2 linked regions of the Anatilimnocola floriformis genome follow. The protein of the gene in region 2 interacts with the protein of the main gene of each other region in a pairwise test. Links are inferred from orthologs where the notes say so. Each region holds a gene or a part of one and is shown on either strand. Other genes may lie near its edges.

Region 1 (16,479 bases), on a different replicon or contig from region 2:
TTTAGCAGGCACAGATCATCGGCGTGCTTGCTGAGGTTCGGAAACAGCTCCGAAATCGGCAAGCCGCTGTTGCCGCTCTGCGGAAACTTCCAGGGCGACTTGAGGAGCTTGCGATTTCCCTTGCCATTCGCCTGGCCGGGGCTCTTGCCGTCGTCTTTGATCAGTTGCGGCTTGTAGTCGAACGTATCGACATGCGACGGCGCACCTTGCATGAACATGAAGATCACACGCTTGGCCTTCGGTGCGAAATGCGGTGGCCGCGGCGCGAGAGGATTCGTCGACGCGTCGGGATTGGCTTTTGCCTGTTGAGCGCAGAGTCCGGCGAGCGCGAGCAGGCCGAAACCGCAGGAAGTGCTTTGCAGGAGTTGGCGGCGTGAGATGGGATGCATGACTTTTCCTCGGCGAATGAGGCGTTGTTTATTCTGGTTCCCTCTCCTCGGTAACTCCGGGGAGAGGGTTAGGGTGAGGGGCTGTGCTGCAGATCGAGTCTAATCCGCTGCGAGCCCCTCACCCCGGCCCTCTCCCCGTGAGTACACGAGGAGAGGGAGTGAAGACGCGATCAATACACATACCTAAACTCCGCCGACGCATACAGCGTGTGGCAGAGCGTGGACCAGGCGGCTTGCCGGCCGTTGGCGGTTTCGAATTTCTTCAAGTACTGCTGCACTTCGTTGATCTGACTGGCGGTGGCAGGACGGCCGAGGAACAGCCGGAAGGCGTAGTCGATCCGCTGCGCATCATCCTTGTGACGAGCGTCGCCGAGGATCTTCTTCGCAGCCGCTTCGGCCTGATCGTGCACGACCGGGCTATTCATCATGTAGAGCGCTTGGATGGCAACCGTCGTCACATCGCGCTGGCCGGTGACGAGTTCTGGATCGGCCATGTCGAAGACGTTGAGGAACTCTGGCACGTAGCCGCGGGCCATCGGCAGGTAACAGCTGCGGTGTTTGTTTTCCTTCAGCAGCGATTCCCCTTTCACCTGGCGGCCGAGTTCGCCATCGAGTTTCATCACGGGTGAACCGACGGGGCGCTCGAGGTTGAGTTGCCCGGAGGTGGCGAGCACAGTGTCGCGAATGGCTTCGGCTTCGAGACGACGGCGGCTCATGCGCCAGACGTATTTGTTATCGGGATCGCTGCTGTAGTTGGCGTCGTTGTGAGCGCTCGACATTTGATACGTGCGGCTGAGAACGATCTCGCGGATTAGCTGCTTGGTCGACCATTTCTGGTCAATGAACCGCAGGGCCAGATGATCGAGCAATTCGGGATGCGTCGGCATGTCGCCCATCGCGCCGAAGTTATCGACAGTATCGACCAGACCGCGGCCGAAGAGGTGAAACCACACGCGATTGACCATCACGCGGGCAGTGAGCGGATTGCTTTTGTGCGTCAACCAGTTGGCCATTTGCAAACGGCCGCTCTGGGATTTGTCGACTTGCGGCGAGCCAGGGAACTGCAGCACACGGACAAAGCCGCGATCGACTTCATCGCCGAGGTCGTTCACCTCACCGCGGATGTTGATTTTGCAATCCATCAGCTTCGCAGATTCGCGCACGCCCATCGCCGATTCGCCGGGCGGGGCCATCTTCTTTTCGAGCGCATCGCGCTCATCCATCAGCTGGGCCAGGCGGCGTTCTTCCTGACGGAATGGATTGGCGTTTTCGGCCTTCTTCCGCTTGGCGTTTTCTTTGGCTGGCTTGTTGGGGTTTTTCGGATTCCCCAAGATCGGCGCGGGGCTCAGATCAGCTGAGCGTTTGGCGTGGACGAGGTCGAGTTTCGCTTGATTGATTTCACGTTCGATCCGCGCGAGCTCACGGCGGTCTTGCTCAGAGCCGGCTGATTTCGAAGTATCGACGAGCGATACGTATTCCCCTTCGTAGCCGGTTTTGTTGTTGCCGCGTTTCACACCCGAGAAAACATCGGTGCTGCGAAAGATGCCGGCGAGGGCGTAATAGTCTTGCTGTTGAATCGGATCGAACTTGTGATCGTGGCACCGAGCACAGGCGACCGAGATGCCCATGACCGCGCGGGTCACGACGTCGATCTGTTCGTCAGCGACGTCCATCGCGAACTGCTCGGAGTTCTTTTCGTTCAAGCTCCGTGGGCTGAGGGCGAGAAAGCCGGTGGCCGTGATGTGTTCGTTTTTCTCGGCAGCGCCGCGCGATGGCAGCAAGTCGCCGGCGATCTGCTCGCGAATGAATTGATCGTAGGGTTTGTCCTTGGCGAAGGCGTCGTAGACATAGTCGCGATACCGCCAGGCATAGTTGTACGGAATGTTTCGCTCTTTGCCGCTCGATTCGCCAAAGCGGGCGACGTCGAGCCAGTGGCGGCCCCAGCGTTCGCCAAATTGCGGCGAGGCGAGGAGCTGATCGACGAGCTTTTCGGTAGCCTTCGGCGCAGGATCGAGGACGAAGGCATCGATCTGCTCAGGCGTCGGCGGCAGACCGATGAGATCGAAATACAACCGGCGAATGAGCGTTGGCTTGTCAGCATCGGCGACCGGTGTGAGCTTATGTTTTTCCAAACCGGCGAGGACATAGCGATCAAGATCGGCGCGAGCCCACGTGGTGTTCGTAGTGGCCGGCGGCGGCGAGTTCTTCACCGGCTGCAGCGACCAGAATTTGCGGGCATCGACTAGGCTGATTTTCTTACCGACCGTGGAGGTATTGCTCTCGCGCGGATCGGGGGCGCCAAACGTGACCCACTTCACAAAGTCGCCGACGATCTCGTCCGACAGCTTTTGCTTCGGCGGCATCTCCAAGCCGTCCTGGTGTTTCAGGGCTTGGATGAGCGGGCTCTGGTCGGGCTTGCCGATGACGATCGACGGGCCCATGTCGCCACCCTTGCGGATGCCGGCGCGGGTATCGAGCCGCAGGTTCCCTTTCACTTCCTTGGCGCTCGCCGAATGGCATTGGTAGCAATTGGCGATCAGAACCGGGCGGATCTTCTTCTCAAAAAAGTCGAGTGCCGCCGGCGTGATGTTCTCGGCCCCGTTCGCGAGCCGCAAGCCGCCAGCCAAGACGAACAAGAGTGGCAACAGGCGCTTCATGGGAACCTCGAAGGGCGGTTAGTTGGGTCAATCAATAAGATGCGCAGCGGTGGGCGGTTATTGGCCTTCGTTAAGTGGGCCTAGCGCGTGCCTCATCCCATCTGCTCAGAAATCGACGCTTCAGCGTAGCAAAATCAGCGCCGCACGCGGAAACGGCGCACTTAACAGCGTTAGACTATCCGCCCGTGACGGTTGACGGTTTTCGCGAAATTACGTCAACGTAATATGACTCCCGCCGGTAAATGCCACGGGCCCCATCTCCCCATCGCCGAATCACTCCACCCGCCACAGCCACTCCAGCGATTCCGGCAGAATCGCGCCGCCGTGTTTGCCGTTGTGGCCGCCGTCGCCGCCGACGAATTTGTGGTCGTACTTTTTGTACTTCAGCGCCGATTCCATCTCAAGGTTTGCCAGCCACCAGTTGCCGTGTTCGTTGTTCACGTCGTTCGAGCCATCTTGCAGGAAGATGCGTAGCGGTTTGTTCGGCGTCTTCCGGATCAATGCGTGATAGACATGGCCGCCGCGGATGTTCGTGAAGCTGCCGACGTGGCTTAGCACTTTGCGAAACGCGTCGGGCCGTTCCCAAGCGACCGTGAACGCGCAAATGCCGCCCGACGAGATGCCGCAGATCGCTCGCTGGTTCGGATCGTCGGTCAGTTTGTAATCCTTGCCGACGGTGGGGAGGATTTCGTCGAGCAAGAATCGCGAATACTGATCGCTGAGCGTGTCGTATTCAAAGCTACGATTGTTCGCCTGCCACGGGCTCTCGGATTTCAGCTCGCCCTTATGACCGGGATTGATGTAGATGCCGATCGTCACCGGCATCTTCCCTTTCGCGATGAGATTATCGAACACAATCGGCGTGCGGAACTCGCCCTTCACATCGGCGTAGGCATTGCCGTCTTGAAAAACCATCACGGCCGCGGCTTGTTCGGGTTTGTACTGCGCGGGAACGTAAACCCAGTAGTAACGCTTCGTACCTTCGAAGACTTTGCTCTCGTGCTCGTAGCGCTGCAGCTTGCCAACCGGCACATCGGCTTGACGCTCGGAATCAGGGCCGAGTTTGAACTGCTCGTCGGCAGCGAAGATGGTTGTGGTGAATAACGCGATGAACAGGCAGCAGAGGGAGCGAAGCATGATGTTCTCCAGTGAATGTAGGCCGGAACAAGCGGCACTCCGCGCAGTTCCGGCAGGAAGCTGCGATCGACGTCCAACTGCTCAAATGCCGGAACTGCGCTGAGTACAGCTTGTTCCGGCCTACCGCTATTAAACCTTTTGCAGAATCGCGTTTGCATCGGTGCACAGCTTCGCTGCCGCGTCGGCTGTCGGCGCTTCGGCGATGATGCGCACGATCGGTTCAGTATTGCTGCCGCGGATGATCAGCCAGCGGTCGGGCCAGTCGAGTCGCAAGCCGTCGAGGCGATCTGCGGTCGCTTCGGCAAAATGCTTTTGCAGCGCAGCGTACGCGGCGGGAAGTTTTTCCGCGGCGAGGGGCGTCGTGGTTTTGTGAATGTGATAGCGCGGTAACTCGGCGACGAGCTCGCTGATCTTTTTGCCGCGACTGGTGATCGCGGCCAGGATCTGCGCCATGCCGACGAAGCTGTCGCGGACGTAGACGATGCGCGGATCGATCGGGCCGCCATTGCCCTCACCGCCGAAGACAGCGCCGACTCGTTTCATTTCGTCAACGACGTTGGCTTCGCCGACTGCCGATCGGCTGAACGGCGCTTGGTATTTTTCGGCAAGGTCTTGCGACATGCGACTCGTCGAGCAGTTGGTCACGACCGGGCCGGTCTTTTGACGCAGCACATGATCGAGGCAGAGAGCGACCGTGTACTCCTCGCCGATGTAGCGGCCTTGCTCATCGATCACGGCCAGGCGATCGGCATCGGGATCCTGACAAAAGCCGATATCGGCGCCGGCGGCGACGACTTTTTCTTGCACCGATTTCAGATTCTCCGCCGTTGGTTCCGGCGGGTGAATGAATCGGCCGGTCGGATCGCCGCCAAGAATTGTCACCTGGCAACCGAGATTTTGCAGCAAAGTTTTTCCCAGCAGGCTCCCCGCGCCGGCGTTGCTATCGAGCAGCACCTTGCAGCCGCGGGCTTTGATGGCAGCGACGTCGACGGTCTCCAGCAGCAGTTTCAGGTGCGGGCCGGTGGTGTCCGATAGCGGCCGGATCGTGCCGATCTTGTCGTGCGGGGCCCAGGCAAAGCTGGCCGCGCGATAGCCATCGAGCACCTTTTTGCCCGCAACGGCGGGGATTACTCGGCCTTCATGGTTGAAGAGCTTAAGGCCGTTATAGGGGAGCGGATTGTGGCTGGCGGAAATCTGCACGCCGCCGACCGCGCCATAATGCCGGACTAACACACCTAAAGTCGGAGTCGATGCGACGCCGGCATCCCACACGTCTTTGCCGCTGGCGGCGAGGGCCGACTGAACAGCCGCTGCCAGCATGCTGCCGGTGGTGCGGCCGTCGCGGCTGACAATCACCGGTCCGGGCGGCAGCGTCGCCGCGAAAGCAGCCACATAACGGACGGCCAGGTCGGGCGTCAGACTTTCGCCAATCACTCCCCGCAAACCCGAAACACTGATGATTGGCTCTGCCACGATTGTCTCCTCCGTGTGACGACTCAAAAAGACTTCCCCCCCAACGGCCCCTTAGTATAGAATCGCGCCAGGCGGTTATTACAGCGGGCGCTCATGGAACGGTCGTCCTAAATACAGCAACGGGCAATAGGAACGGTGGGTCATGCAGAAGGTGTTAATGTTCTGGCGGCAAGATCCGGGCGTAAAGCAGCCGGCAGAAACGATCTCACAAGAGTTGAGCTTCGGTGAAGACGTCGAAGGGCTGGTCGACCTGCCCATCAAGGACGTGATCGACCGGATCAAAGCCGAGTTCACGGGCATCGACGAGAAGCCCGGCGTGTTGTTCGGCCGCGGCCATGCCGGCAAATTCGAAGTCAGCTGGAGCTGGCAGTTCTTCCGCATCGAAGGCCCGCACCTGGAAGAAGACGACCGCCAGAAGTTCCTCTCCATCGGCCGCGACTTCGGCTGCCAGGCGTATGAGCCCAAGCCGACGTTCCCGATGAAGAGCTAGTAGCGAATTGCTCCTGCGATCGCTGAATCTGTTTACAAATCAATCGCGTGCATCATCTGCACGCGATTTTTTTGCGCGCTGTAGCTGTAGCTGTAGGCCGGAACAAGCGGTACTCCGCGCTGTTCCGGCAGGAGGCTGAGATCGACGTCCCTCTACAAGTCATGCCGGAACTGCGCTGGGTACAGCTTGTTCCGGCCTACGTCATACGTTGCTGCAAGATTCTGGCGACTCCTCGGTATATCCCGGCAGATACAATCTGCCACAATCAACGGGAACGAGGAGAGAAGTCATGAACACTCAAGCACCAGTCGTCGTGATCACGGGCGCCTCGCAAGGAATCGGCGCGGGGCTCGTGCAGGGTTTTCTCGCCCAGGGCTATCGAGTGGTTGCCAATTCGCGCTCGATCAAAGCCGATAGCAATCCCAATGTGCTGACCGTGGCTGGGGATATCTCGAGCCCCACGGTTGCCGAGCAAGTAATCGCCGCCGCTGTCGAAAAGTTTGGCCGTGTCGACACGCTGGTCAACAACGCCGGCATGTTTCTCGCCAAGCCTTTTACCGAATACACGGTCGAGGATTTCAATCGCGTCATCTCGCTCAATCTGGGCGGCTTCTTTTATGTGACACAGCAAGCGATCGGCCAGATGTTGAAACAGGGTGGCGGCGGACATATCGTGAATCTCACGACGTCGCTCGTGCGGCAACCGATGAAAGGTGTCTCTGCCGCGATGGCTTCGATTACCAAGGGTGGTCTCGACGCGGTGACTCGCGGCCTGGCCATTGAATATGCCGACCAGAAGATCCGCGTGAACGCCGTCGCGCCGGGCATCATCGAAACCCCCATGCACGCTCCCGAAACGCACGACTTTCTCGCCAGCCTGCAACCGCTGAACCGGATGGGTTCGGTGCAAGAAGTGGTCGATGCGGTGCTGTATCTGGAGGGGGCAAAGTTCGTGACCGGCGAGACTTTGCATGTCGCCGGTGGAGCCCAGGCAGGGAAGTGGTGAGACGGCAATTGTGCTGGGCTCGCTTGTTTCAGTCTGCGTTACTGACGCGCCAAACTTCTTGACATGCCACCGCAGATTTTGTACAATTGAACAGTACTCATTGCCGATGAGCGTTACCAGCGGATGCACTTTGGGGCCATCGGCTGATGCGCTTGCGTTGATCTATTTTCGACGAGAATGATCGATCGTTTGCAAGTTGTTGTTGAAAGGATAATCAAGTGGTGAGAAAAGGTTGTGGTGCTGTTTTGGAACTGTTGTAATCACCCTCCCTTGAGGGATGAAAGTGTTGTGGGGATTTGGCGGTCGTTTTCGCTAAGTGATTTACTCAGAATGGTTTGTGGATTTCGCAGAACTGAAACAACTGTTGTGAGAAATCGAGCTCCATTTGCCCTCGCTGGTTTCTGCCGATGCCCTAAAATGACAGGCTGCTAGCAGCGACTGATTCGACCCGATTGGCCGATCTGTCTTCTCCCTTACTTTTGCAAGGATGCCCGCATGTCGCGCTCGTTCGTCCACCTGCATTGCCATTCGCATTACAGCTTGCTCGATGGCGCCTCGCCGATCGGCAAATTGGTGCAGCGGGCCAAGGACCACGGCATGAACGCCCTGGCCCTGACCGACCACGGCAATCTGCACGGGGCCCTCGAGTTCTATAACAAAGCCAAGGCCAAGGGGATCAATCCGATTCTCGGTTACGAGGCCTACATCGCCCCCGGCAGCCGCTTTGAAAAGAAGGACGCCGCGAACAGCAAGGAAGCCAGTTATCACCTCACGCTGCTCGCCCAGAATCGCGTCGGCTTTAAGAACCTGATCAAGCTGGCGTCGCACGCGATGCTCGAGGGTTTTTATTACAAGCCGCGCATCGACAAGGAAATTCTCGAGGCCCACAGCGAGGGAATCATCTGCCTTAGCGGTTGTGTGTCGAGCGAGTTCAGCACGGCGATTCTCCGCGGCGGCGACGGCGAGGAAGCCTTCAAAAAGGCAATGGAAACCGCGGCCTGGTTTCACAAGCTCTTCGGCGATCGCTACTTCGTCGAGATCATGAACAACGGCGTCGATATTCAACGGCTGCAGTTGGAAGGGGCCGTCGAAATCGCCAAGCGGATGGGCCTGCCGCTCGTCGCGACGAGCGATGCGCACTACGTCGACCGCGACGATGCCGAAGCCCAAGACGTGATGTTGTGTGTGAACACCGGCAAGTTCCGCACCGACAGCAACCGGATGAAGATGGAGAACGACTCGTTCTATCTCCGTTCGCCGGAAGAAATGTATGCGCACTTTCCGGGGCTCGAAGATGCCGTGGCGCGCAGCCAGGAAATCGCCAACAGCGTGTGCATCGATCTCGAGCTCGGCAAGCGGCACTTCCCGGTCTATGCGTTGCCGGAAGGGCGCTCGACGGCGGAGTATTTGCGCGAGCTGTGCATCACAGGTCTGAAGGATCGTTACAGCGACGATCCCGAAATGCTCAAGGATGATGTACTCGCCGATGTGGTCATCGCGCGTCTCGATCGCGAGCTCGACGTCATCAACAAGCTGGGCTTTCCGAATTACTTTCTCATCGTTTGGGACTTCGTTCGCGAAGCCCGCGACAAGGGCATTCCCGCCACGGCGAGAGGTAGCGGTGTCGGCGCGCTCGTTTGTTTTGCGCTGTATTTGAGCCACGTTTGTCCGATCAAATACGACTTGCTGTTCGAGCGGTTTCTCGATCTGAATCGTAAAGAAGCGCCCGATATCGACATCGACTTCTGCAAAGAACGTCGCGGCCTGATCATCAATTATGTGAAGGAAAAGTACGGCGAAGCCAACGTTGCCCAGATCGGCACCTTCGGCACGTTGCAAGCTCGTGCGGCGATCAAAGACGTCGGCCGCGTGCTCGGTTTGCCGATGGATCGCGTCAACAAAATCACGTCGCTCGTGCCGGACGTGCTGCACATCTCGCTCGAAGAAGCGCTCGAGCAATCGGACGAACTAAAGCAGCTCAGCAACAGCGATCCGGAAGTTGCCGAGGTGCTGAAGCTCGCGCAAAAGATCGAAGGCCTGGCCCGCAACATCGGCACGCACGCCGCGGCGGTGGTGATCGCCGACAAGCCGCTCACTGAGTACGTGCCGCTGGGCAAAGTCAGCGGCAAGAACGACATCATCACGCAGTGGTCGATGGGTGACGTCGAAGCAGCTGGCCTGTTGAAGATGGACTTTCTCGGCCTCCGCAACTTGACCATCCTCAGCAAAGCCGAGGAAATCATCCGGCAGACGACGGGCATCACGATCAACCCGTATAAGTTTCCGCTCGACGACAAGGCGACATTCGCTCTGCTGCAGCGCGGCGAAACGAAAGGCATCTTCCAGCTCGAATCGGGCGGCATTCGCGACCTGCTGCAGAAGATGAAGCCCGACCATTTCCGTGACATCATCGCGACGAACGCGCTCTATCGCCCTGGTCCGCTCGAAGGCGGTATGGTGCGCGACTACGTCGAAGTGAAGAACGGCCGGCAGCAAGCGAATTACATTCATCCCGTGTGCGAAAAGGTTCTCGGCGAAACGCACGGCGTGATGGTGTATCAAGAACAAGTGATGCGGATTCTGAACGAGCTCGGCGGCATCGAGCTCGCCAGTTCGTACACCTGCATCAAAGCGATCAGCAAGAAGAAAGAAGAGCTGATCGCGAAAAACAAAGATCAGTTCCTGAAAGGCTGCGGCGAGAAAGGTCTTGCCAAGAACGAAGCCGAAGATTTCTGGAACATGATCATCAAGTTCGCGGGCTACGGCTTCAACAAAAGCCACTCAACCGCCTACGCCCTCATTGCATATATGACTGCGTACTTGAAGGCTCACTATCCGGTTGAGTTCATGGCCGCGCTCCTTTGTGGTGATATCGAGGGCCGCAATTTCAAAACGAAGGATGCGCTCGTCGAGCATCTGGAAGATTGCAAGCGGATGAATATCGAGGTCGTGCCGCCGGATGTGAATAGCAGCGATGTGGAGTTCACGGTCGGCGACGGCAAGATTTATTTCGGCCTCTCTGCGATCAAGGGTTGCGGCGGCAACGCGGGCGAAGCGATTGCAACCGCGCGGAAGAAGGGTGGGCCGTTCAAGGACTTGTTTGATTTCTGCGAACGGGTGGATTCGAGCGGCGCGAGCAAGGGTGTGATCGAAACGCTGATCAAAGCCGGCGCGTTCGATTGTTTCAAAGCGAAGCGGTCGCAACTCGGCGCGATTATCGAACGAGCCATTCAGGCCGGTCAGAGCGTGGCGTCGGATCGCAAGAGCGGCCAGAAATCTTTGTTCGGCGCGTTCGGTGGCGACGAAGAAGCCAAGCCCGCCGTCACGATGCCGGATATCGCCGAGCTCGTGCCGAAAGAAATGGCGCAGGCTGAGAAGGAAGTCCTCGGCTTTTATCTGTCGAGTCATCCGCTCGATGAATTTCGAAACAAACTCGCCATGTATCGTTCGCATACGGTGACATCGGCGAAGACGCTGCCGGAAAAGCAGGAAGTGATTCTCGGCGGCATGCTCGCGGCGCTGAAGTATGGCAATTCGAAAGATCCCAAGCCGGGCATGCCGTCGCGCTGGGTGATGTTCGACTTGGAAGACGTCGAGGGTGGCGTGATTCGTTGCACGATGTGGCCGAGCACCTTTGCCGAGTACGGCCAACTCGTCGCTCCCGATGCCATTCTCATGGCTCGCGGCCGCGTCGATCGTCGTGGCGGCGAAGAAGCGAATCTGAACATCGACGAGCTCACCACGCTCACCGACATCGACGAGCGGAGCACCAGCGGCATTGAGATCCGTTTTGACGAACGGCAGCACGGCCCGGAAACGGTGAAGAAGGCCTACGAAATCATCCGCGGCTATCCACCCACTGGCGAGAAGCCTGGCGTCCTGAAGATGCAGGTCATTACCGAGGATCGCACGCTTGTCGATCTGCGAGTGAAGAATCGCTTGAGCATTACGAAAGAACTCGAAGCGCGACTGCAAGATCTGCTCGGTGCGGGTTACTTGCGATTGCTCAAGTCACCGCCGAAACCATCTGCCGACCGGCCCAAACCACGGTTCCAGAAAGCTGGCGCGCGGTAGGACTCGCGTCCCAAATGTGCCCAGCCGAAGGCGGCTGGGTTCCTCCGTAGCAATCCGTTGTCTCACCAGCGACAATCGACGTGACTTCTTCACGGAGATTGCTTCATGGCCAGCTGGCGGTATTTCGGCGCGATTGTCTGCGCGTTTTCACTCGGCGTTATCGCTGCGGCGCAAGAGGACGAAGAGGAACCCTTTCTGCCGGGGCTGATCGCGCAATTTCAACAAGCCAAGTCATCGCCGGTGCAGCGACTCGAAGCCGTCGTGGCGGCCCATTGGAATGCACGGCCTGATGAACGACTCCGGCCTGGCGAACTCTTTACCGTCACCTACCGCGGCGTGCTCGATGTGCCCGACGATGGCCAGTATCAGCTGCACTTGCACGGCAATGGCCAGGCCCGCGTGCTGCTCGATGGCAAGGAGTGGATCGCCGATCAAAAGCTTTCCGGCTGGGCCAGTTCCACGACTCGTCAGCTCACGTTCGGTCCACTGCCGATCGAAATTCAATTCATCGCCACCGCCTGGCCGGCGCAGATCGGCTTGTTCTGGTCCAGCGATCGCTTTGAGCGGGAACCGGTGCCGGCGCGAGCTCTTCAGCATGCGCGCGAGATGGTGGTGTCGGACTCATTCGAACGTGGCCAGGTTCTCGCGCGAGCTCTGCGCTGCGAAGCATGTCATTCTTCCGGCGAGCAAAACCGCGAGCCCATGCCGGCGCCGGCCCTCGATCAACTGGCCGGCAATCTGCAGCGCGATTGGCTGGTGAATTGGCTTCGCGACGATGGCACCCACGATCAGTTCAGCAACATCCGCAAGTCGCAGCGGCGGATGCCGTTTCTCAACATCGCCGCGGATGAAGTCGAGCTGCTCGCCGACTGGCTGCTCGCGGGAGATGGCAAAAAACCGAAACCTGTCGCCGAAAAACCACCCAAAGCCGATCCCAAGAAGAAGCCGCGCACCACGGCCGAGCTGCATGCGGCCGGCGAGAATCTGCTGCGAACCAAAGGCTGCCTCGCCTGTCATGAAAGTGGCGAGTTCGGCGAGAGTGGCCTCTATGGCGGCGGCGATCTGACCAACATCGCCGCGAAACGCCCTCCAGAGTTCTTCGCGCAATGGCTACAAAAGCCGGAGACGCTAAATCGCGATCATCGCATGCCTGTGTTCGATCTCACCGCCGACGAACGCGAAGCTTTGTCGACTTATTTGAGTAGTCAGGGAAAGGGAGCCGAACGGCGCGAGTCGCGAGATGAGGCAAAGGAAAGAAATTCGCGTGCGCGGGAGATCGCGCGCAAGTATCGCTGCGACGAATGTCATCGTTTGCCCGAACAAGAACAAATTGCGAAGCTGCCAGCAGCCAAGTCGCTTGCTGATTTAACGGCAACATCGAATTGGGAGAAGTCGTGTGTCCGTGAGACGGCAAAAGATCCTAGCGGCCAGCCGTTGTTCACGCATGCTGCGCCGGTCAGCGATGCGCTGAAGGACTATTTCTCGCAGCGAGTCGCGCCCGACAAGACCTCCCTTAACAAACCCGACGGCGCGCAACTCGTCATCGAAAATAACTGCCTCGCTTGCCACTCCCGCGAACCGCAACTCGCCGGCGTGCTGCCGAAAAAGTTCGGCGATAAGCTCGTGCGCCTCGCCGAGTCCGATCCGGAACTCGCGCCACAGATTCCCGCTCTCACGCCGCCGTCGCTCAACAGCGTCGGCGACAAGCTGACCGATGCGGCGCTGGCTGGAGCCATCACGCGCGCAGGTCCAGCGCATCGGCCTTATCTGCAAGTGCAGATGCCGAAGTTTCGCTTGTCGAAAGCACAAATCGAGCAAGTCAGCGCGCACTTCATCGGCAGCGATCGCATTCCCGATTACGAGCGAACCAAACATCCGGAGCCGCAGCCAGCGCAGCTCGCCGCGCGAGCGCTCGCCGGCAAACGACTGGTCGGCACCGACGGCTTTAGCTGCACTGCTTGCCATCAAGTCGGCAGCGTGCAGCCGGTGAAAGCGCCGCCAAACGCTCGTGGCCCGACCCTCTCGATGCCGCAGAATCGGCTCCGCAAAACGTGGTTCGATCGCTGGGTTCGCAATCCTGCGCGGATCGTCCCGCGGATGGAAATGCCCTCGGTACAAACGCCCGTTCGCGGCGTGCTGCAGGACAATCTTCACGACCAACTCGCCGCCGTCTGGCAAGTCCTCAGCACTCCCGGCTTCGAACCGCCGTTGCCCGCGCCGGTTCGCACGCTCCGTTTTTATTCCAGCGAAGACAACTCGCAGCAACAGCCGCTCGTCGTTACCGATCTGATCGAATACGAAGGCCAGATGCTGGAGCGCGCCGCGCTTATCGGTTTGCCGAATCGGCAGAACGTTCTTTTCGATTTCGCCACGCACCGGTTGCTCGCTTGGAGCCAAGGGGATCTCGCGCGGCAACGAACGAAAGGAAAGAATTGGTACTGGGAGCCGGCGGGAAGTGCGCTACTGACGACGGGAATCCAGGAATCGGAGTTGGCCGTGGAAATCGACGGCCGACTATACTTCGCAGTCGCTGACGGACAATGGCTCGCAGAGCCCGAGCAATTTCGATTGAGCAGCGATCAGGCCAGCATTAAGTACACTCTCCGTTTTCGTCGCAGCAAGGAAGATGCCCAGCCGCCGTGGACTGTTTCGCTGCGAGTGCGACAGGACTTGAAGCCGGATTTCAACGGGAATGGCTTGGTTCGCCACTTCGAACTATCCGGCGTTCCAGAGAACGCCAAAATTCATTGGCGACTGCTCGATGCCAAGAAACATGGCATCGAGCCGAGCGAAATGGAGACGAGCCCGCGCGGATTGAGTTTGAAATTGGCCAATTCGGGCTCGATCCAAGTCTCGGTCGACGGCCCGACGGAGTTTGGCTGGCTCAAATCGGACACAGCGACTATCGAGTTCAAAGGGCTGGCTCAAAGCAAGGTTTCTTGGAACGCGAGCTACCGTTCGCAGCTCCCTGCCGACGAATATCACGTGCCACGTTCACCGGCCGTTCCTTTCACGCAACCGCCAGTCACCATCGCGCCCGGCATGACCGGCGAGCGATTGACGCTCTCCACCGACATCATGCCAACCGCACTTGCATGGCGGCCGAACGGTGAACTCGTGGTCGCCTCGCTCAAAGGTCAAGTTCTCGCTTTTTCAACCAACGCACAAGCGACGGCGCAGCTGCAAGGAGAGCTTCTCGCCGATGGCTTGGCCGCCCCCTACGGCATTCAGGCAGGGCCTAATTATGTCGATGTCGTTGCGAAATATGGTCTGTTAAAAATCGTTCGCAATCGGGATGGCAGCCACGAAACGAGCCTGATCGCCTCTGGTTGGGGATACACCAGCGACTACCACGACTGGGCCGTTGGTTTGCCGAGTGACAGCAGAGGCAACTACTACATCGCCTTGCCCTGTTTTCAGGACAATCGTGCGGACGCGGCGAAACGGCTGCGTGGCTCGGTTCTGAAACTAACTCGGGCGATCGACGAGCAGCACCATCACAGGATGTACAATTTTGAAGTCCTCACCCACGGCCATCGGTTTCCGATGGGAATGGCACTGAATGCCGAGGATGAATTGTTCGTCACGGATAATCAAGGCAACTACAACCCGTTCAATGAGCTGAATCATGTGCAGCCGGGGAAGCACTACGGCTTTGTGAACAAGGGCGAGGAGAAGCCGCAGGAACTCACACCGCCGGCGATCGATATTCCGCATCCTTGGACGCGGAGTGTGAATGGCATCTGCTTTTTGAACACGCCGCGGACTCTGAATGACAAGCAGCTGACAGCAGTGCGCGGCAGTGTCAGCATCTTTGGCCCGCTCGAAGGACATCTCGTCGGCTGCGAGTACGACACGCGGCGACTCATTCGCATGAGTCTGCAAAAAGTCGACGGCGAATATCAAGGCTGCGCTTATCCGCTGACCGTTCCCACGCCCGCCGAAGAAGCGCCGCTAGGGCCGATCTGCTGCGAAGTGAGCCCCGCCGGTGAACTCTTCGTCGGCAGCATTCGCGACAGCGGCTGGGGCGCGGGAAACAACATCGGCGAAGTGATCCGCATCAAGGTCGATCCGGCTAAACTCGGTTCCGGCCTGGCCGAGATGCGGGCGATCGTCGGCGGCTTTGAACTTGAGTTCTTCGTGCCGGTTGAGAAGGAGTTGGCCGAGCAACTCGAGAGCTATTCCCTCAGCAGCTACCGCCGGGAATCGACACCCGCGTACGGCGGCAACGACATCGATCGACGAACGGAAAAAATTGCGAAAGTCTCGCTCAGCCCGGATCGCAAACGAGTGATCTTAGCGCTCGATCAACTAAGAACGGGGCACGTCTACGAACTCCGGATAAAATCACTGGCACCTGCCGAAGAGACATTCTTTCCCGCCGAAGCGCACTACACGCTGCGGCGAGTTCCCAAGTAGCAGGTTGCCATGAATTCACCATCGATTGCCCGTCCAGCACCGATCGCAGGCGAGGAGCTGCGCGTCCCGCTCTCGATGGCCGTTGGGATCATCGGCATGGGCTTTGTCGCCTTAATCTTTGGCGGCGGCATTGCGTTGCTCACTTGGCGGAGCTTTACGTTCGGCGGTCCAGCCGGCGAATATACCTTCACCGACTACGCAGGTTGGTTTGGCCTGTTCCTCGGCGTGTGTGGACTGCTGCTGATTCCCGCCGGCGTGCTGCTCCTCTTCAATCGCGGCGCTCTGGTGCTCGGTCAGGACCGGCTGCAATACGTCGTCAACCGTCGGAAGGTGATCACGCAGATTCCTTATCGCAACATCGCCCGCATGGAGATTGCCACGGACGAAATCGGCGCACGCTTCATCGGCATCGAACTAGCCAATCTCGCCGATCCGGAGACCTATCATCCTGACGCCACCGGCTGCCAAGATCTTTCCGGTTGGCACTACAAGATCGAGAACAACTCGCCGCGGTTCCCTCTGGAGCAGATCTATCAGCATATCGCGACTCAAGCGAACGCGACGCGACGGAGTTAATCGTAAGCCACCACCAGCTTCGTCTTGATCCCCGGCTTCTTGGCAAACGGCACGGCTTTCAGTTCTTCAATGTTCTTGATGATCGGCAACGGCTGTTCGACATCCGGAAATTTATAGAGCGGCGTCATCTCACCGGTCGCAGGATTGAAGATCGAACTCGCCGGCGCGGGGCCTGCTTCGCCGCGATTGAATTTGAGATAGACGAACTTCTTGCTGGCCGGATCGAAGGCCGTGTATTGCTCGAACCGCCGACCGCCG
Region 2 (15,229 bases):
GAGGCGAGCAGCCATTTAGCAGTTTCAATTACGGTGTGCTGGTGATAGGGGCCAATGCCCGCATTGCAGCCGCGACCGGCACGCTGAATGTCACGGGTTTGGGTGGTGGTCGAACATCGACTGGCAGCGGCTACAACGTGGGTGTGATGGTCAATGCCGGTGGCTCGATTACCGGCGGCAGCGGCGCGGTAACCATCAACGGCACGGGCGGCGGCATGACAACCCAAGCCGGCAGCACCAACGATGGCGTGCGCGTGGAAAGCATCGGTTCGCGGATTAGTTCGGTTGATGGTTCGCTCACCGTCACTGGTAATGGTGGTAATGGTTATCACGGCGTGATCTTGTCGATGGGAGGCGAGATTGCGGCGAGTGGCAGCGGCGATGTGAATGTCCTGGGTGTGGGGGGCAATGCCGAGGCTCCAACCAAGGTAGGTGTGGCTTTGAATGGCCCGCTCGCACGTATTGCTTCGGCGGGTGGCAAAGTGCGCGTCGAAGGTCGCGGTGGCGGCGGCGCGGCGACTGCCAATAACTTTGGCGTGTGGGTCACAGGGGGCGGAACGATTGCAGCCGGCGGATTGGGAACTACCACCGTCATGGGCAAGGGAGACTATCTCGACAGCAACTCGGGCAACACTAACTACGGCGTGTACCTGTCCGATTCCGGCTCGCGCATCACTTCAGGGGGCGGCGCGGTTTCGGTAGCGGGCACCGGCGGTGGTCGCAGCACTTCGATCAGCAACGCGGGCGTGTATCTAAATTCGCAAGCCGAAATCACTGCGGGGGGAACCGGCAGTGTGACCGTTGTTGGCAATGGAGCTGCGGTGGCCAGCGGAGCCGGTGAGGGCGTGTTGATCAACAGCCAGGCCAAGGTCACTTCCGGGGGCGGGCCGGTGCTGGTGCAAGGAATGGCGGGAGCGGGTTCCGCGGGGCGATCATCGCGGGGAGTTGTGCTCACGAACAACGCGACGATCACTGCCGGAGGACTGGCTGGTGTGACAGTCGAAGGTTGGGGAGCGACCAACGCAGCGGCGACGACATCAGATAACACCGGCATCTACAACGCGGGAGTAGTTACTTCCAGCGGCGGTGATATCGTGCTGCGAGGCTGGGGTGGCGGTGTGGGTTCGGCAAGCGGCACGAACGAGGGAGTGAGTGTGTCGGGCGGCGCTGTTGTCGCGGTGAGCAACGCGTCGATCAGCATTACAGGCACGGGCGGCAATCAAACCGGCACCTTATCTGGCCAGCGCAATGTCGGCGTGCGTTTGTCTGCTGCCAATGTCACTGCATTGACGGGGACAATCACCATTACCGGCACCGGCGGCGGTGCGGGCAGCTTCACATCTGGCAACAGCGGAATTCTGCTCGGCGGCATGTCGACTAGGGGCTTGCTCATGCTTAACGGAACCGGTGGCGCTGGAACATCCGGCTCCATGGGCGTTGAGTTCACAGGCTATGCGCAATCCTTATTCAACACAGTACGAGTGACTGGAAGCGTCGCCACGAAATCGACTAGCAACTTCGGCATCGCTATCGCGTCGGGCGGTGTCTTGGGTTCGGCCAACGTTCCGGTGGGAATCGAATTGATTGCCGATTCGATGAGCTTGAATACCAACAACAACATTTCTACCGGCCAGACCGGCATGGTCGTCGTCAGGCCGCTCACTCCCGGGTTTCGCATTAACCTTGGTGTCGCCGACTCGCCCGATCAGTGGTTGGGAATTTGGCCGGCTGAATTGAGTGCGGTCTCGACAGGCACGTTCCAAATTGGCGATAGCAATTCCGGCGACATTACGCTGGGCGCCACCGTCACAAATACGAACAATTCCAAAGCCAACATCAAATTGTCGCCCGGAACGAACAAGAACTTTGGCTTGAACGGATTTGGATTCAACCTGCAGGCGACCCAAAGTAACACATCCTTATTGACCGCCAGCGTGACAGGAACAGGAGCGATTGTGGGGAACGGTGGGCTGTCTGCCAACACAGTCACGGTTTTGGCAGAGAGCGGCAACATCGGCAGCCAGGCGGCGCCCATCTCGGTTCTCGCCAGCTATTTCAATGCACAGACGGCTGGTTCGGTCTATTTCACTTCAACCTATTCGATGACGACGGGCTCTCTCGGGATATCGGCTGGTGGAGTGGCTTTCCTGGTTTCAGGCGTGTTTCAACTGATGGCGTCGAATTCGATCAGCGACACCACCTCTTTGTATCTTGGGCAGAATGCCACGCTGGGTCTGGCGTTCAACTATCAGGACACGGTGTACAGCATTGCTGGCGACCTTGGCAGCAGGATCGCCAGCTATCTGGGGGACGAAGGAGGGACGTTGCCGCGGCTAACTATCGCTGGCGAAACGGGGACCTATGATCTCAAGTCCTATTTGGGCGACATCAACAGCTACAACCTTGGCTTGTTCGAAATCGTGAAGCGCGGCGGCAGCACGCTGCTCATCAGTGGTCTTAGCGATTTGAAGACCGTCACACGAATTGAAGGGGGAGTGCTGGTCGCTCAGCTCAGCACCTCGCTAGGGTCTTCTACCGCTTACACACGCGTGCTCCCTGGTGGTTCGTTGCGATTGAATAACACTTCCGTCGCGATTGCGTCGGAGCCTTTGCGACTGAGCGGTATGGGTTATCTGACCGATGCGGCGCTGAGCGTGAATTCAATCACGGGCGCGATGAGGTTCAATGGACCGATCACGCTTGAAGGCGACGCCAGCATGGGTGGTCCAATGGGGACCATTATCGTGGGAGGCGTCATTGACGACGGGAATTTTGCGTATGGTTTGCAGAAGACGGGAGGCTCTGCCGTCGTTCTGAACGGTATCAATCTTTATGATGGGCCGACGACCGTACGCGAAGGCTACCTGCAAATCAACGGTTCGATCAAAAGCCCCACCACCGTCGAAGCAACGGCATCGCTCTATGGCAGCGGCACCATTCACCATCAGCTGACCGTGAACTCCGGCGGTGCGCTCGATGCAACGCTGACAATCAATCGGCCAGGATTGCCTGCACTGGCGATCAACGGAGGAGCCAAATTGACTTCGTCTTTTGCCGCAGGCACCAACACCTCGCTGACCGTCAACGGCAGTATTACGCTTGGTTCGGCGGGCGTTTATCCGCGTTTGGACCTGATCAGGAGCACTGGCTTCGCGATTTCTGCTTCCGGCAAATACATCCTGATGCAAAACGATGGCAATGACCCCATTGATGGTTTCTTCACAGCGGGCTTCGGCAGCTCATTGCCCGTGGGAACCGTATTGCCCGAAGGCGCTGCAATCACGGGTAACTTCTTGACTTCGGGCATGGCAGCCACGATCAGTTATGTCGGCGGTGATGGCAACGATGTCGAAATCACCATCAATAACAGACCGACGATCAATATCCTCGCCGATCAAACGGTGAATGAGGATGCCGCGGCTACGACGATCAACTTGAGTGGCATCACGTCGGGAGGCATCACGCCGCAGGCGCTGCAAGTAACGGCGACTTCGAACAATACCACGCTGATTGCCAATCCGGCGATTAGCTACGCATCGCCAGCCACGACCGGAACGTTAACGTTCACGCCCGAACCGAATCGGAATGGCACGTCGACCATTGATGTCACCGTGCGCGATGCCGGACTCGATGGCGTGTTCGGCACGCTCGACGATAGTACGAATGCGACGAAGTTCACCATCACAGTCGCCGCCGTCAATGATGCACCGAGCTTTGTCAAAGGATCCGACATCAGCGTGACAAGTGCGTTTGCGCAAACGCGGCCGGGTTGGGCTACGTCGATTTCGCCGGGCGCCAATGAGAGTGCGCAGGTGGTCGATTTTCAGATCACGGGAAACACGAAGCCTGAATTGTTCTCTGTACTGCCAGCCATGGCAGCCAATGGGACGCTAACGTTCACTCCGGCACTGGGGCAGTACGGCTCGGCAACGGTCACCCTGCGGTTGCACGATAACGGTGGAACTGCGCTCGGCGGTGTCGACACGAGCGAAACGCAGACGTTCACGATCGATGTTTCGCCGCCGCAGTCGCTGCAGGTGTTGGCGTTTCTGCCGACGACAACCGGCGGCGTGGTGCACTTGAGCCAGCCCATCGATCCGAGTGTACTCAATCTGTACGACGTGCAAGGGAATCGCTTTGGTGCTGCCGATGTGGTGATTCAAGGGGCGAGTAGCGGCGTGATTCGTGGTTCACTTGTGGTCGATCCTGGTTTGCAGCGGCTGACGTTTGTTTCGACAACGGGTCGATTGCCAGCGGATAATTACACGCTGACGCTGCGGAGTGCGGCAAACGGTTTTCATGACGCGACTGGAGAGTTGCTTGATGGCGATGGTGACGGCCTGGCCGGCGGCGACTTTGTGTACGGCGTCACGGTGGCTGCCGCTCCGGCGAGCGCAGTGACGATCACTGTGCCGAATTTTTCACGCGGTCCGGGTCAGCCGGTGAATCTGCCAGCGAGCGGCACGACCGGCATTCCGCTCTCGTTCAGCAACGGCGGTGGGATCACCTCGGCGACATTTGAAGTGCATTACGATCCCACGCTCCTCAATATTTCCGCTGCCACGGTTGCTCCGGGTTTGCCTGTTGGTGCGACGGTGAATCTCGATACGACCACGGCGGGCATCGCGCTGATTCAGTTCAACAGCCCCACGCCGCTCACGGCAGGGACAACTCGGTTTGTAGATCTGCAAGCCGATGTGCCGGCGACGGCTCCCTATCGAACGAAGCAAGTGCTCGACATTGCGAACATCTCGCTCAACGCCGGCGCGGTGGCTGCGATTGATGACGATGGCGTGCAACTGGTTGCGTACTTTGCCGATGTGAGCGGCAACGGCGATTACACCGGTCAGGATGCGTCGTACCTCGCGCGCCTTTCCGTCGGCATCGATAGCGGCTTGGAACAATTCAAATTGCTCGACCCCTTGATCCTTGGCGATATCACTGGCAACGGCGACATCACCTCGCAAGATGTGTCGCTAATGTTGCAGCTCGCCGTTTCTATTCCTGTGGCCGAGGTTCCCACGCCGCTGCCGACCGGTTCGTTCTTGCAGGGCGGGCCCGATCCGAAGCTAAGCATTCCGCAGAACCTCGTCGCATCACCGGGCGAATCGCTCATCATTCCGGTCGATATCGATAGTATTGTGAATCTGACCGGCAACGGCTTGGCTTCGGCGGATCTGGTCATTTACTACGATCCGTCGGTTCTTGAAATTACCGAGGCAGCGCTTGGCAAGTTGGTTGCCAGCCGCGGCTGGCTGCTGTCGTCGCACATCAATCCACTGGCCGGGCGGATCGATCTGTCGCTAGCCGGGTTGAAACCACTCGAGGGGACCTTCCGCGGAGAACTCGCCCAACTGCAAGCCACGGTGAAAGCAGCCGCGCGACCCGGCGCTTCAGCGATCAATCTGGCGGCTACCTCGCGCCAGCGGTCGACGCAACTCAACGAAGGTTTTCTCACGCTGATCCCCGCGCCCACCGACGCCGCCAATGATCCGATCGACGGCCGTGTGACGATCCGTTCGGTCGCCACTCCAGTGACGACGAACATCGCTCAGTTGGTTGGCGAGCAACTTCTCATCACGGGCAGCGCGGCGAACGATCGGATCATCGTAGGTCACTTGCCCGATGGCCGGCTTCGCGTCCGCGTCGGCAATCAGCACTTGGGCGACTTCGCCGCGACCGGCGTGGCGATCGACGCGCAGGGCGGCGATGACTTTGTTTATGTTGCTCCCACGGCCCCGGCAGTTGTCATCGCAGCCAATATCGATGCCCTCGATCAAATCTTCGGCGGTGAGAGCAGCAAGGTTGTGTTGCACGCGCACGATCCTGCTGCCAGTGACTCCAGCACGCCGTTAAGTCTGCACGAACAAGCGCTGCTGCAAATTCTGTCTGCCTGGCAGCAGGATCATAGCGACGCGAGCGCAGCGTCGACCCCGCGGCGATCGATGGTGCGGCGGTTGTCCTAGTTGCGATTCATCGACCGCGGAGCGGTTCGCCGACTGCGATGCCCGATTGCTGAAAGGGGCCAGTTCGCCTACAAATGAGTGCTTCCCTTGCTGGCCATTCCAACGACGGTTGGAAAACACCAGCAAGGAGGGGCCTCTGCCCGAAAGGGGCCCTCGCGAGGGGGAAGCGTGAACCTGGTCAGGCCGTAATTGGAGCAGCCATAAGCGACGTACTCTTGTGCGGGGGCCTCTTTCTGGCAGCGGCTTGGAAGGGATGAAGGGGCTAGAGGTTAGGGACTAGGGAAATGCGGCGTTCAGTCTGCCGGGCTCTGCTTCATCTCTAACCCCTTGATCTCTTTCTCTCTCGCCCGAGGCGCGTATGGCTCTGCTTCCTGACGATCCGGCAGGCGACTCTAGCGCCGCCGATGCTGGCAATTACGTCGTCGTTGCTCGTCGCTATCGCCCGCAGGACTTTCAGCAACTCGTCGGCCAGCCACAGGTCTCGCAGGCGCTGGGAACGGCGATTCATACGAACCGCGTTGGCCATGCTTATCTGTTCACCGGCGCTCGCGGAGTCGGCAAAACCAGCACCGCGCGGATTTTCGCCAAGGCCCTCGATTGCGTCAAAGGTCCGACGACAGAGCCCTGTGGCGAGTGCGACATTTGCCAGGGAATCGCGGCGGGAAGCGATGTGGATGTGATTGAAATCGACGGCGCGAGTAATCGCGGCATCGATGAAATCCGCCAGTTGCGATCGAACGTCAACGTTCGGCCGAGCCGGGCGCGGTACAAGATCTACATCATCGACGAAGTTCACATGCTCACGATGCAGGCGTTCAACGCGCTGCTGAAAACGCTCGAGGAACCGCCCGAGCATGTGAAGTTCATCTTCTGCACCACCGAAGCCGACAAGATCCCGATCACGGTACTGTCGCGCTGCCAGCGCTTCGACTTCGCGCCGTTGCAATCGCAGGCCATCGTCGAGCGACTTGCCCACATCTGCACGCAGGAAGGCGTGTCGGCAGAGCCGCAGGCCCTGCAGATCTTGGCGCGACGCGCCAACGGTTCGATGCGCGACAGCCAGTCGCTGCTCGAACAGCTCCTTTCGTTCAGCGGCAAAGCACTTACCGCAGCCGACGTGCATCGGTTGCTTGGCACGGCCCAAGCCGGACGCCTCGCGGCGATCGCCGGCGCGCTGGCCAATCGCGACGCGGCAACAGCGCTGACGTTGCTCGACACGGCGATTCGCGAAGGAGTCGATGCGGGACAATTGGCCGAGCAGTTGCTTGGTTACTTGCGCGACGCGATGGCGGCGCATCTCGGTTGTTCGCCCGATTTGTTTTTGACAACCGAAGCCAGCGATGCCGCCGAGATGGCTCGCCTCGGCGAAGCGCTCGGACTCGATACTCTATTGGCTGCAGCGCAGATCCTAGATCAGTCTCTCGTCCGGATGAAGCAAAGCACACAAACGCGCACGCTTGTCGAAATGGCCCTCGTGCGGATCGCCCGGCTCGAGCAGTTGCAATCGCTGCCGGCGCTCATCGCCCAATTGCAAAGTGGCGCTCCTCTTGCGGTCCCCGCAGTTCCGTCGCGACCGGCATATTCGCCGCCGCCTCCGGCTTTCGCGCAGCCAGTGCCCAGTGCAAGCAGCGCGCCAGTCGCGCACGTTTCGCAGTCAGTGGGACCGCCGGTCAGCCAACCCCGAGCTCAGCCACTGCCGAATCCGCCTCCAAGCGCCGCCGATCAAAAAAAAACGGCCGACGTAACTGAACGGGACATTTCGCCCCCAGTCGAAGCCCCCAGCGACATTCCTTGGACAAATGCGGTAGCCCAGCAGATCTGGTCGCAAGCCGTTGAAGCCATTCAAGATATGACGGCGGATTACGCCCGCAAAGTCGTCGCAATAGCAATTTCCGGGCCAAACAGACTAGTTGCGTCGTTTAGAAAAGCGTATAGTCATTTCAAGGATCAGCTAGAGCGTCCCGAGCGGCGGCAGAAGCTGGAACAAACGCTGGCTGAAGTCGCCGGTCGCCAAATTCGTGTGGAATTCGATTTATTGCCAGATGAGCCCCAAGCGGCGGCTACGACGGCGAAACCACAGCCCACGGCAGCGCGCCGCAGGCAACGAATTAAGGAATTGGAACGCAACTTGCTCGTCCAGCAGGCGATCGCCGTTTTTGATGCCGAGATTGTCGACGTCATCGACGCGCCGCCCGCCGCCGAGGAACCGGAGTCCTCAGCGTCCGACATTCCCAACCCTGATCCATAAACCACCCATCTCTTACTTCTCGCATGGCCCAAGTCACTGATTCCGTGAGCAAAGTCATCGAGGAGTTTGCCAAACTCCCCGGCATCGGTCGCAAAAGCGCCGAGCGGCTCGCGTATCACGTGCTGCGGGTTCCCAAGAGCGAAGCCTTCGCCCTGGCCGACGCCATTCGCGCGGTTCGCGAAAACGTCCGCTACTGCGCGACTTGCTTCAACCTGGCCGAGAGCGAAGAGTGCAGCATTTGTGCGGACTCGCGTCGCGACCGCACGCAGCTATGCGTCGTCGAGCAGCCACGCGACCTGATGGCCCTCGAGCAAGCCGGCGTCTTTCGCGGCTTGTATCACGTGCTGCTTGGCCGTATCGCGCCGCTCGACGGCATCGGCCCCGATCAATTGACCCTGCCGCAACTCGTGCAACGGGTGCGGCAAGGAACGTTCAGCGAAATCGTGATGGCGACGAACCCTACTGTCGAAGGCGACGGCACGGCGCTCCACATTTCGAACTTGCTCGCAGAGTTCCCGGTAAGTATGACTCGCCTGGCGCGGGGAATCACAACCGGCAGCGTTTTGGAATACACGAACAAAGAGATCCTCGCCGACGCCCTTGCAGGTCGGCAGCGATTGTAATTTTTCAGTAGCTGAATTCGCCAGAATTCAGAGCGTTCGAATGATGTTGGCAGTCTGAATTCTGGCGAATTCAGCTACCAGACGATTGCTGTCCGCCACTTAACAAAGCAACCACCCAACCATGCGATTATCCTTTGGTCTTGAAGCCCGGCAGCTGCAAAAGCAGATCCTTGCGCCGCGGATGATCCAGTCGATGGAAATCCTGCAGTTGCCGTTGCAGGCGCTGCAAGAACGGATCGAGCAAGAGCTGTCGGAAAATCCACTCCTCGAGTTGCAAGAGCGCGATCCGACGTTGCCCGAAGAATCGACTTCGGAACCCGACCTCGGCGCCAACGAACGAAGCATCGAAGAAAAGCCGCTCGTTGTCGACGAAGCTCACAACAACGCCGACGACTTCGAACGGTTGTTGCAGCTCGATCGCGATGTGCCGGATTATTTCGACGAAACAACACGTCGCAGCGCTAACCGGATGGACGAAGATTCCGACCGCGCGCACGACACGATTTCGAATGTCGCCGAACGGCCTGAATCGCTGCAAGATTATTTGATGCATCAGCTCGGTGAGCTCGATGTCGATCCTCGCACGATGACCATGTGCGAACGAATCATCTCCGCCCTTGATGCGAAGGACGGCGGATATCTCCGTAGCAGCCTGCGCGATCTGCTCCCTGCCGATGCTCCGCCCGAAGATTTGTCGTTAGCCGAGAAGGCGCTCGAGCTAGTGCAAAGTCTTGATCCGCCGGGCATTGCGGCCCGCGATCTGCGCGAGTGCTTGCTCAAACAGTTACGGCCTGAAATCGATTTGTACGACGAACAAAAAACGCTGATCAGCAACCACCTGGAAGATCTGCGCGACAACCGCATGCCGCAGATCATGAAGGCCACGGGCTACAGCTTCGATCGCATCAAGGAAGCCTGGGAAGAGCTGAAGAAACTCAATCCCAAGCCGGCCGCTCAGTTTGCCGAAGTCCACGTGCCCTCGGTCGAGCCCGACGTGGAAGTCGAGCGCGGCGAAGACGGCAAGTGGAAAGTGATCGTTGAGGAGAGTCGCACGCCGCAGCTCTTCATCAGCAAGTACTATCGCGAGCGTCTCGCCAGTGGCGAAGCCACGCCGGAAGAGCGCGAATACATCAAGCGCAAGGTGCAAGCCGCGCAGTGGCTCATCGAATCGATCGAGCAACGCCGCAACACGCTGATGAAGGTCGCCCAAGCCATCGTCGAGCATCAGAACGAATTTCTCGAGGAAGGCCCCGAGCACATTCATCCGCTCAAGATGCAGCAGATCGCCGACAAAGTAAAGGTGCACGTCACCACCGTCAGCCGGGCGGTTGACGACAAGTACATTCAAACGCCCCGCGGCATTTATCCGTTGCGGCGGTTCTTCGTCGGCGGCACGCAATCGGACGACGGCGAAGATGTGGCGTGGGACATCATCCGCATTCGCTTGCAGGAAATCATCGACAAGGAGGACAAGTCGAGCCCGCTGAGCGATGACGACATCGTTCACGAACTGAAAAAGCTCGGCCTCGAAGTCGCCCGCCGCACGGTCACCAAGTACCGCCAAAAAATGTCGATCCCCAGCAGCCGTCAACGGCGCGACTGGTCGAAGACGTAAGCTATTTCGCCGCCGGTTTCACTTCAACTGCGCGGGCAAGCGTCACGCCGCCCCCGCGATCGTTGGCCAGCCAAGCGCTGCAGACGAAAATCGGCTCGGCGTGATCGGCAGGAACTTTGAAAGTGAGTTCCATGACGTGGTCTTCAGCCTTCGTCGGCTTATTGAGGTCGATGACCCAGATCTTTCCTTCCTGGCGCACGGGAACCGAGTTCGCTGTGACTTTTTCCGGATGCAGTTTCGGCCCAGCCGCGGCATTCGGTGTGGCCAGTGGTGTGAACTTCAGCAGGCCGCGAACCTCACTGCTGAAAGTGATGCGAACCGTCACTTCTTCACCGGCCTTCACGGCAGCGGCTGGGAATTGCATGCTCACGCCATCCACATAGTTACCCAGGCCATTCAGTCCACCCGCAGCCGTTCGCGCCTTCTCGTCCGTCTTGGCTGTCGGTTTGCGCGGCGCGTTGAGCACGCCGAGCGGTGATTTATCCGCATTGAAGAAGCGAATCAGTTCTTCGCCAGCGAGGTCACCGACGTCGACTTCCAGTGTGCCCTTGGCCGGAATTTCCCAAGGCCCCGCAATCACCTTGCCGATCGGTTGGCCGATTCGCCATGACTCATCGAACTTCACGACGCTGATTTCTGCCGGCTTGGTGGCGGTGTTCGCGAGCAGATATTTCACCTTGTCGCCTTGGTGAAATTCCTGAATGAACAGGCCCTGCCGGGCATCGATGCCCGTGCCGATGATGCCAAGTGTCATATGCAGAAGAGTCAGATAAACGGCTGCCGACATTATGGTTTGCTCCTGGAGTAGCCCGTCGACATTGTGTTCGGCTGCGACGTGGCACGCAACTTCCGCCGCACTTGCTAGCCAAATTCCCGCTAGCAGCCGTGTAAATCAGCTGAGACTTGCTCTGGTTCGATCAACGCCTGTTGCAGTATCATTGCCCGACCAATCTACAGGCCCACCCATTCGCAGGAAGTCACGGATGACTCGCGCGACCCGCTTTGTATTTGCTGCCAGTTGTTTGTTCGTCGTCGCTCTCACCGGCCGCGAACTCGTCGCTCAAAACTATCAACCGGCCGGCCCAGCAGCGCAACAACCGCAGCCGGGTGCTGCTCAACCGGGCGCTCAACCAGCTCGCACCAGCGTGTATGGTCCCGCGCTCGGTTCCACTGCGGCCCAACCTGCGCAAGGTCAGCCTCAACAACAAAATCCACAAGCCGCGCCGCGACAGAACTATCAGGTTCAGCCCGCGCAAGGACAACAACCTGCCGCTGCCGGCCAGGTGCGTCCCGTCTCGGGCGATCAGCCCATTCGCCAGCCGCAGAATGGCGCGGTCGGCCAACCTGGTTTCAATCAGCCAGGCGTTGGTCAGCCTGGCGGCCCCGCTGGTCCCGCAGCGCTGAACAACGTGCCGCGAGCTGCCATCGTGCAACCCATGCCGCAGCAGCCCGAGTGGTTTCCGCTCGATCCCAAGGTGCAAGAGTGGGTCGATAACGTGCTCCGCTATTGGGAAGAGCGAAGCAACAAGGTCAAGACGCTCGAGTGCAAATTTCAGAAGTGGGAATACGATCCGGGCGCGATTCCCAATCAGTTCCAGCAACTCAAAGCCCTCGGCAAATTGAATGAGCTCCCCTTCAGCAAGTATGCCCGCGGCGTGATCAAGTACGCCGGTCCGGACAAAGGCCTATTCAAAGTCGAAGAGCTGATGACTATCGCCGTCGGCGAGAAGAACCCCGATGGCACGCAGAAATTCAACCCGCAGCCGAAGGAAAACGGCGAGCATTGGGTGACCGACGGCAAACGCGTGTTCGCCTTTGATGCCAGCCAAAAGACGCTCACCGAATCGCAGCTGCCGCCGGAAATGCAAGGAAAGTCGCTCGCCGATGGCCCGTTGCCGTTCATGTTTGGTGCACGGGCCGAAACGATTCGCGCTCGCTACTGGATCCGCCCGCTGAAAGCCGAACAAGCCGGCGAGTATTGCCTCGAAGCCGTTCCGAAAGGTCGGCAGGATGCAGCCAACTTCAAGATGGTGCAGATCGTTCTTGACGAGAAACAGTACCTCCCCACTCGCATGCAGATTTTCGAAGGGGACTGGAGCCCGGTGAATCCGCACCGCACGGCTTATCGCTTCGACGACCGCAATGAAAACGACGCGAAGGTGGCGCAGACATTGCTCGATCCACTCAATCTGTTTACCCGGCAATTCTTTCAAGTCGAAACACCACACGGCTGGAAGCGATTGGTTTACGACGGCACCGGCAAACTCATCAGTGGTGGTGCTAACACGGCGACTCTGCCTGGACCGTCGCTCAAGTAAACCAACGGTCTGGGTGCGCCCTCACAGCGCCGCCGACTGCCGCATTTGCCGCAACGACTTATGAAGCCCAGCCAGTTGGGCAGTAAAATTGCTTGCTGTATCTGAATTCAGTCGCAGCAGATGCATTCAATTCCCAGCGACGCCAAATACTCGGCGATCATCGCAATCGTAAGCCGATCGGCAGTTCGCTGTGGGGAATAATTCGCCGTTCTTCAAATGCGTGCGGAACGCCTTCGAAGCTGACTGGCGGCCAATTCAAGATCCCTGTCGACAGATTGCTAGAGTCGACCTGATACTGCTCTGCAGATGATGTAGTCAGAAGTCATAATTAATTATCTCCTGTCCAGGCCGCTCCAGTTCAATTTGATAGATCCCTGGCGGTTCGAGCCGATGAGCTTCCAATGGTCCAGGGTCTGACACACGCTGTCAGCACTGCCACCGGTCTCCTAATTTATGTGAAGCTCACATTAAAACCATCGCGTTGCGATGATTGCATTCAGTCGCGGAATTGCTAGGCTTGCGGCGTACGAATCTTTAAGCTGTAAAGATTCTTCAGTCGTTAATCATCCTGCTTGCCTCAGGAATTCTGCCATGTTCAGCAAGAACCATTACATCAATCTGGCCAGCGGCCGTTTTGATAACACGCAATTGAGCGATCTCGACGCTGCGTTTGAGAGCTTTGATGCCAGCAAACCGAGCTCGGGCTTGGTGATTCACTTTCACGGCGGCTTGGTCAACGAAAAGGCCGCGATGACCTCGGCCGAAGCGTTGTTCAAAACATTTTCCGAAACGGGCGCCTATCCCTTTTTCTTCGTGTGGGAGACAGGCCTATGGGAGACGTTTCGCAATAACCTGACGGAGATCGCGCAAGAGACGCTCTTTAAGAAAATTGTGAGTTATCTGGTTGACCATCTCTTGAAGAAGCTGGGAGTGGATTCTTCGTCGTTCGCGCTCGAGTCGGTCGCCGTTGGCAAATCGCCGCAGGAACAAGTGGAAGAGTGGATCGACCAGCAAAAGGCTCCCACCAGCCCAGTGCCGCAGCAGGCTCCCTTTGACGAGATTCGCAATGAAGAAGCTCGCGCAGGCCTAACGGGGAACGAAGCCGATGAGCAGGAATTGGCGGCTGCGATGCGCGGCGATGCCGAACTGCAGAAGGAAATCGATGAGCTGAACAGGCAGTTGTTTGCGCCTCCCTCGTCCGCCGAGGCCAATGAAAGCGGCCTGGGCTACAAGACGCCGGGCCATCTCACGGCCAGCGCACTGCAGGAACTGAGCGGTATTGCCGAGCGGCCAGAAAGAACCCCTCACGTTCCGCCCCCGGTGTCAGCAGAAGAATCGCTGATCGGCATCGGGATCACCGTCGGTCGCGTTGCGGTGGCAGCCGCCCGCATCGGCTATCGAGTCATTCGCCGCTATTCCAAGGGCCGCGACCATGGACTCTACACGACCGTTGTCGAGGAGGTGCTGCGCGATCTGTACGTTGGCAAGCTCGGCGCGGAATTGTTCTGGAATCAAATGAAGCGCGACACGCTCGATGCGTTCGGCGACGACGATCGACTGTACGGCGGCACCGCATTCTTGCGCCGACTGGTGAAACGGTTTGAAAACGTTGCAAACCCGCCGCGGGTGACACTCGTTGGGCATAGCGCCGGCGCGATTTACCTGTGTAATTTTTTGATTCATGCCCACCGCGAATTCAAGCAACTGCCGGATGTCAAATTCGACGTGGTCATGCTCGCGCCGGCTGTCGATTTTGATCTCTTCAATCAGGCCATTCAAACACAGCGGATCGGCAACGTTCGTTCCTTCGGCATGCGCGATCAATTGGAAGCCAAGGACGCACTGCTCGCGCCGTTTTCAAGCACGTTGAAATATGTCTATCCAAAGTCGCTCCTCTATCTGGTGTCCGGCTTGTTGGAAACAGAAGTCGACCGGCCGCTCGTCGGCATGGAGCGGTACTATCCTGGCAAGCAGTACGAAGGACGTTTGTTCCAAAGCGTTGCTGCCGTGAAGAAGTTTTTTGCGGCAGGACCGGATCGCCTGATCTGGTCGGTGGCAAAGAGCGGACCGGGCCTTAGCTCCGAATCGGCCCGGCATATGGATTTCAATCAGACCGACCCGGTCACGCTGGCCAGCGTCCTACACATTTTGAAAGCGGGATTTGTACAGGCAGTCGACCCTGATTCGGGGCTCGAGAGCATGCAGATCGAACGCGTGAGCGACGCTGATTTGAGCCGCATGCTCGATGGGATGGACGATTCCGAGGCCATTCAAATACTAAACGACTTCTCGTCCTGGCTCGACAGTAATACGACGCGAAAACTGCACAGAACAGGTGTAGGGTTGGCTTTGCCGATCGCCAGAGAAATCATTTCCGCACCAGCGGCCGAAATGTCGGATGGCGAGTTAGCCAAATTGACGCTAAAAGTCGCGGCGCAGGATGAAAAATGCCAACAGCC

What was found.
Region 1: the proteins of dnaX (region 2) and dnaE interact in binary tests that used the Escherichia coli proteins (3 or more experiments, as listed by UniProt). The link is inferred for Anatilimnocola floriformis from one-to-one orthologs.

Annotation. Positions count from the first base shown.
Region 1 is NZ_JAMLFW010000001.1:746,288-762,766, forward strand. The notes cover bases 7,308-11,426. They hold dnaE (DNA polymerase III subunit alpha), read left to right. Parts: upstream 7,308-7,647; coding sequence 7,648-11,226; downstream 11,227-11,426. Other genes in these bases: M9Q49_RS03065 (c-type cytochrome), read left to right, coding at 11,332-11,426. Outside these bases: M9Q49_RS03030 (DUF1501 domain-containing protein), read right to left, coding at 1-389; M9Q49_RS03035 (DUF1553 domain-containing protein), read right to left, coding at 560-3,046; M9Q49_RS03040 (alpha/beta hydrolase), read right to left, coding at 3,320-4,183; glmM (phosphoglucosamine mutase), read right to left, coding at 4,313-5,656; M9Q49_RS03050 (hypothetical protein), read left to right, coding at 5,799-6,146; M9Q49_RS03055 (SDR family NAD(P)-dependent oxidoreductase), read left to right, coding at 6,436-7,152; more of M9Q49_RS03065, read left to right, coding at 11,427-15,645; M9Q49_RS03070 (hypothetical protein), read left to right, coding at 15,655-16,221; M9Q49_RS03075 (hypothetical protein), read right to left, coding at 16,218-16,479. UniProt on the Escherichia coli protein: DNA polymerase III is a complex, multichain enzyme responsible for most of the replicative synthesis in bacteria. This DNA polymerase also exhibits 3' to 5' exonuclease activity. The alpha chain is the DNA polymerase catalytic subunit.
Region 2 is NZ_JAMLFW010000002.1:681,261-696,489, reverse strand. The notes cover bases 5,901-8,769. They hold dnaX (DNA polymerase III subunit gamma/tau), read left to right. Parts: upstream 5,901-6,324; coding sequence 6,325-8,214; downstream 8,215-8,769. Other genes in these bases: recR (recombination mediator RecR), read left to right, coding at 8,238-8,769; M9Q49_RS27460 (cohesin domain-containing protein), read left to right, coding at 5,901-5,966. Outside these bases: more of M9Q49_RS27460, read left to right, coding at 1-5,900; more of recR, read left to right, coding at 8,770-8,837; rpoN (RNA polymerase factor sigma-54), read left to right, coding at 8,959-10,452; M9Q49_RS27435 (hypothetical protein), read right to left, coding at 10,454-11,239; M9Q49_RS27430 (hypothetical protein), read left to right, coding at 11,436-12,770; M9Q49_RS35830 (S8 family serine peptidase), read left to right, coding at 13,362-15,229. UniProt on the Escherichia coli protein: Part of the beta sliding clamp loading complex, which hydrolyzes ATP to load the beta clamp onto primed DNA to form the DNA replication pre-initiation complex.